Regions from separate parts of the Bacillus sp. HSf4 genome, predicted to be linked through region 1. Evidence: predicted binding sites of a transcription regulator. Region 1 holds the regulator's gene; the other holds the start of a gene.
The links. The regulator NrdR, encoded in region 1, represses ribonucleotide reductase genes. The targets are predictions, from matches to a motif close to AACACNATATATNGTGTT.
Positions count from the first base shown of each region.

Region 1 (3,125 bases):
AGCCAATCCGGCAGTTTTTCCTCTCTGATGACTTTTTTGTTCCGTGAGGTCTGCTTTTTCTTGCCTTCCGCCCACTCAAGATATTGGCGGTTTTCTGCTTTGGCGAGCTGCATGGCTTCCCTTACCGTCCGCACTTTTTTTCTGGCCCAGTGGGAAGCGATTTTTTGAATGTAGTTTTTAGAAAGCTTCATATCGGTTTTCAGCATCGCATAGTAGATCAAAACATTGATGACGCCAGGCTCCAGTTTTTGGTCAAGCATGATTTCCTCTATGATTTTCAAATCGGCTTTCGACGGCTCAGCGCCTCCCCCGATATCCTGAAGCAGCTTCCTTGGCGATACTTGTTCAAGCAGAGAGATTAAGTGATCTTCCTTCGAATTGTTGGACGGCTGTTCATTTGGATGTTCACGGAGCTTGAGAGGCTGCACTTTGTCAACAAGTTCAGGAAGCAAACCGTTTCTTTCGATTTGATACCAGTCGCTCGCCGCTTTTCTGAGCGCTTCCGATGTAATGGTATCATGCTCATCTACGGCTGACATGACAACGTTCTGCATATCGAGCGGGTCGATTCCGTATAGAAAGGCCAGTTTTTTTATCGTTTCCTTTACCTGATCTGTCAGCGCTTTTCTCGGTATAAGCGTTTCCGATAAACCGGCCAGAAACAATTGAAAATCGAATTCATCTTCAGTGACTGTGACAGACCGGCCTGTTCCCTCTTTCATGAATTCCTGTTCATCGCCAAGCTTCATCGCCTCGGCCATATCTTCTGACATCTTCCACTCATTCGGCTGAACGGATGCAAAAACTTCGTTGAACGAACGGGTAATGTCACGGGCATCTTCAGGGACTGATGCATGTACGAAATATTCTTTCAGCTGCTGATACCTCGTCTTTCCGACGCGGTTGTATAGGAACACATTCAGCATTCCGTCCTGGAAAAACTCATCCGGCCTTAAAGGCGGGATCAATTCATATATAAATAAACGTTCCTCATCTGTTTCTTTCATATATGTCTTTAACAGTCCGATTCCTTCAAGCTTTTCCTTTTCGGCGTGAATCATCTTCAGATTGGCCTGCATCGCTCCCATCAGCTGTCTGTGGGTCGAGCTTTTTCCCCATACCCTGTTTTGTTCCAGCTCTCCCCAAAGCGTAAAAAACAAGCTGAGTGAAAAGGAGCCGATTAAAGGCTGATACAATAGCGTGATAATTTGCCGGTCTAAATCCTGAAGCATGCCATAGCTTTTGACCATGTAAGGATCGACAGGAAGCAAATCTTTCCAATAATTACTCATATTTTATGTCAACCTTCCACTTTGTTTCTTGTCCTCATTTTACACCTTTTCCCGATGTTTTTGTCATGAGAAAAGAGCTGGATATATTTACAGCTCTTTACCGTTCTTTCTTTATTAAATCTTTCAGCTCGTCGATAAATACGTTGATATCTTTAAACTGACGATATACTGAAGCAAAGCGGACATATGCGACCTCATCGATTTTCGCCAAACGATCCATCACCATTTCTCCGATCATTTCGCTTTTCACTTCAGAGACGCCTTGATTTCTAAGCTCTTTTTCAATTGCAAAACAAATATCTTCAAGCTCTTTTAAAGCGACAGGCCTTTTTTCACAGGCTTTGATCAGGCCGCGGAGCATTTTCTCCCGGCTGAATTCTTCGCGTATTCCTTCTTTTTTGACGACGATCAGCGGAATTTCTTCCACTTTTTCAAATGTCGTAAACCGATAATTGCATGATTCGCATTCGCGCCTTCTGCGAATGGATCTGCCTTCGTCAACCGGGCGGGAGTCCAAAACCCTCGTCCCATTATGCTGACATGCTGGACATTTCATTTTTTCAGCTCCCTATTCAGTTGTTTGGTTTTGCCTTGGTCAGCTTTCGGTCCAGTTCCTTATAAAACGTTGAAACCATGCCGCGGCTTGAGCCAAAATCGGTCGGCAAAAACGTTTCCGTCGATACATTAAAATCGACCGCTGTTTCAAATGGACGGACGGAAACGACTGTCGCGACCACAAAAGACTTTCTCGGTTTTTTGGCTTCCGCGTTTACTTCTCCTCTTTCCTCCGACACCGAGATCACGGTGCAGCCGTCAAGCCCTTCCAGCGTGTCTAAAACAGCTTCGAGCGCCTGTTTTGCCGTCGCTTTGTAATAGCGGCTTTTCAGCTCGTCGACGGGATGGCGGTCAGATGTCTCGGCATGGGTTGAAAAAAATCCCTGAATTTTTTGCAGAACACTCATTTCCTTTGTCCCCTTTGCCTTTCTTCTCTATATTTTATTAAAAAAACAGTCCATTTCCAAGGGAAAATCAAACAGCCTGAAAATGCAGGAAAAAATCATGAAGGGAAAGAAAAAGGAGCGGATGTTCAAGCGATATCCGCTTTTTCATCCAGCTCCCTTTAAAGTGCCTGTGCTTTGGCTTTAGCCTGTTTGATTTGAACAGGCCCCATGCCTCTCGGTATTTCAATGTTCTCTCTTGTTTCCGCTTTTAACTCTTCTGCGATATAATCCGCAGCTACGTTCGGATCTAGATCTCCGCAAGTATAAACATCAATGCTGGCATACCCGTGTTCAGGAAAACTGTGAATGGTCAGGTGAGATTCGGAAATGATCACGACCCCGCTTACACCTTGCGGAGCAAACTTATGAAAAGCAACCTCACGGACCTCAGCACCTGATTTGAGTGCCGCATTTACAAACGTTTTCTCAATAAAATCCATGTCATTCAGCTTATCAAAATCGCATCCCCACAGCTCGGAGATGACGTGACGCCCCATTGTTTCCATAGCATGGACCCCCCTTAACAAGAATTAAAAAAGTGAATTTCCAAGCAACTGAACCGGTCAATTACCACGGGGGAAAGTTAGTCCGGAGAGGTCCTAACCCTTTAAGTAATGCCGAAGCGCTCACGAACTAGAAGTTCACGAAAAATAGTATACTTTGTTTGAATATTTTTTGCAAGGCGGTTTTATCAATTGGTGGTTAAGGGGTTTTTTTTATCCGTCCATGCTTTTATTTTATACAGCTGATGGATGTTTCATTCTTGAAGCGACAAATCTGACAAGGTCAACGACCCTGCAGGAGTATCCCCATTCATTGTCATACCATGCAA
Region 1 covers NZ_CP120679.1:3,064,742-3,067,866, forward strand. The annotation lists gene dnaB (replicative helicase loading/DNA remodeling protein DnaB) at 1-1,292, opposite strand, end outside; gene nrdR (transcriptional regulator NrdR) at 1,390-1,848, opposite strand; gene P3X63_RS15825 (hypothetical protein) at 1,865-2,254, opposite strand; gene speD (adenosylmethionine decarboxylase) at 2,413-2,799, opposite strand; gene P3X63_RS15835 (glyceraldehyde-3-phosphate dehydrogenase) at 3,031-3,125, opposite strand, start outside.

Region 2 (3,125 bases), 780 kb from region 1:
AGACGACTGTCCTCAGTCCTTCTCCGTCTACGATGCTGTCATGGATAATATTCATCACTTTCATAGGTGCTTCACTCTGTCCTTTTCTTCTTGTCTTTTCGCGGAATTCCATTTTGACATATCCCCGACCAAATATCCGGTAATTCTTCTGATCCGTTCGATGAATGCTTCATCACGGTTTTTGCACTGCGGGCATTCATTATCGATAATCCCGGTAAAGCCGCAGGCTTTGCAATGATCGACGGGATGATTGATCGATGCGTATCCCATGCCTTCTTTGCGCATCGCATTGACAATCGTATCCATCGCTTTAATATTCTTCTTCGGATCTCCGTCCAATTCGATATAACTGATGTGCCCGCCGTTGCACAGCAGATGGAAAGGCGCTTCCTTCCGGATCTTTTCGATTGCTGTCAGCTTATAGTGAACAGGGATGTGAAATGAGTTCGTATAATAAATCCGGTCTGTTACATTGCGGATAGAGCCGAATTGAGCGCTGTCTTTTTTCACGAATTTCCCTGAAAGTCCTTCCGCAGGTGTCGCGATCAGGGAAAAGTTCAGCTTGTGCTGCTCAGTGGCTTCGTCTGCTTTATCCCTCATAAATTGAACGATTCTTTTTCCCAGTTCAAATGCTTCATCGCTCTCTCCGTGGTGTTTGCCAATCAATGCCGTCAAGGCTTCGGCAAGTCCGATAAAACCGATGCTCAACGTTCCGTGCTTCAGGACGTCTTCAAGTGTGTCATCTGGGCCAAGCTTCTCACTTTCATGCCAAATGCCTTGCGAATAAAGAAATTTGAAGTCTTTTGCCCTTTTTTTGCATTGAAAGGCGTAACGTTCCAGCAATTGCTGAATGGTTAGATCGATGTAATGATTTAAAGAAGTGAAAAATTGGTCAATACTTTCACTAAGCAGGGCAATTTTGACGATGTTGACCGATGTAAATGACAAATTTCCTCTGCTGATGCTGTTTTCTTTCCCATTGATATTCGACATGACGCGGGTTCTGCAGCCCATATAAGCGATTTCGCTTTCCGGTGTCCCGTCATAAAAAGGCTTGTTTACGGGAGAATCAATGAAGCTGAAGTTGGGAAACAGCCTTTCAGCGCTCGTTTCTAAAGCCAGCTGATATAAATCATAGTTCGTATCTGTCGGGCGGACGTTGGTTCCTTCTTTCATTTTGAAAATTTGAATCGGAAAAATCGGCGTCTCCCCTTTGCCCAAACCGGCTTTTGTCGCCTTGAGAATGTTCTTGATGAGGATGCGTCCTTCCTTTGAGGTGTCCGTTCCATAATTAATGGAGACGAACGGAACCTGCCCTCCGCCTCTGGAGTGCATGCTGTTGGCGTTATGTATAAATGCTTCGCAGGCTTGATAGGTTGTCCGATCCGTCTCTATCCACGCCCTTTCGGCGATTTCCTCTTCAGACCATGAAGTCGGATATTCTTTGATTCTCTTCATATGCTTTTCAAACGTTTTGCGGACATAGGGCGCCAAGTCATAATCAAACATCGGAAACGATTGGCCTCCATGCTGCATGTTTTGATTCGATTGAAAGATGATGGATGCAAGCGATAGCGCGCTCATAATGTCTTTCGGTTCTCTTAAGGATCCGTGGCCTGTGTTAAATCCGTCTTTCAGCAGCTTTCCTAAAGGAATTTGGCAGCAGGTCGTCGTTCCGCTTGCCATAAAATCCAAATCATGCGGATATAAAAAATTGTCATCGACCGCCTTCTTCACTTCCGGCGACATTAAGTAATGGAGCGCATAATGTCTGGAGCTCTCGGATGCAAACCGGCTCATTTGCCCCATCGGGGATCGGCCGTCCACATTGGCATTTTCCTGCATAATATCATGGTTTCCATACCCTACGATGTCATGAAACGTTTCTGTCAATTGTGATAATCCTTGTTCTTTACTGCCTGTTGTCATCCTGATCTCTCCTATTAAAACCATATATTGTGTTCATTTTTCAAACAAACACTATATATTGATATTAGCATGGATTTCATTGGTGAATTTCAACAATTTGGTGACGTTCATTCAACACGTTAACAAAAAGCGCCGCGGACCTTTTCTATCCGCGGCGCTTTTTGCCTGAATCATTTATAGTCAATCGTTATTTGTTTTGGAGGCTTCCTCTGCTTTGTCCTTTTTTCGATCCAAACTGTCGCGAGCGGCGTCAAGAGCGAGGTGACAATCACGCTTGTGGCAATGATCGCCGTGGCGGATTCCGCTACGGGTGCAAACATCGGGTTTGCATCAGCAAGGGCGTATGGAACGGCTACGGCCGCCCCGGCGGTCGATGATGCCGCGACTCCTGCCACACCGTCTCCCCTTGCAATGAATCTGTCCAAGAGATAAAGTGAGCTTCCGGATAATATGACGACCGCCACTCCTACAAAAATCCCCAACAGGCCCGATTTGATCAGCATTTTAAAATCGAGCGTGTTTCCTAAGGAAAATGCAAAAAACGGAATAATCGCCGGGACGACTTTGCCGAATAAATCGCGCAGCTCTGTGTCAAGGTTTCCCAGTATACAGCCGAGTAAAAACGGGATGACCGTCGCAGCGAGCGTCTCCCATGGGAATGCCGCGAGTCCTGTCACACCAAACGTAACCATCGTCATAAACGGGCCTGACTCCGTGCTGATAAAAGCAAAAGCACCGGCGTCTTCCTTTCGTCCCAAATGATTCATTAAAGCCAAATACAGTCCGCCGTTTGTTTCATTCATGACCGCTACAATGGCTAAAACGGAGAGCCCCGCAAAAAAGCCCGATTTTATCCCTTCATCAGGGATAAATTGCGAAGCGATCAACCCCAATACAGCGGCAAAACCAACTTTGCCGATCAAAAGCGTCAATCCTTTTCTGGCGATATAGCCTGAAGAGCGAAAGTCGATGGTCGCTCCCACACAAAAGATAAACACGCCTAAAATCGGCAGTGTTCCGGTAATCAGGGCGCCCGTAAATCCGCCGAAAAACTCTGCCGTTCCAGGGGCAAACGTATTCAGCGTTGCGCCCAGAAACAGCGGAATGATCATCATACCACCCGGCACACGTTCAATCGTTGCTTTAATTTTCATCATTTAATCTCCTATTCTCAGGTTAATGAAAACACAAAGCTA
Region 2 covers NZ_CP120679.1:3,846,732-3,849,856, forward strand. The annotation lists gene nrdG (anaerobic ribonucleoside-triphosphate reductase activating protein) at 1-64, opposite strand, end outside; gene P3X63_RS19920 (anaerobic ribonucleoside triphosphate reductase) at 61-1,929, opposite strand; gene kdgT (2-keto-3-deoxygluconate transporter) at 2,100-3,083, opposite strand.
Region 2: a site for NrdR is predicted at 1,946-1,963, ahead of P3X63_RS19920 (anaerobic ribonucleoside triphosphate reductase). Genes of this name have one in related genera too.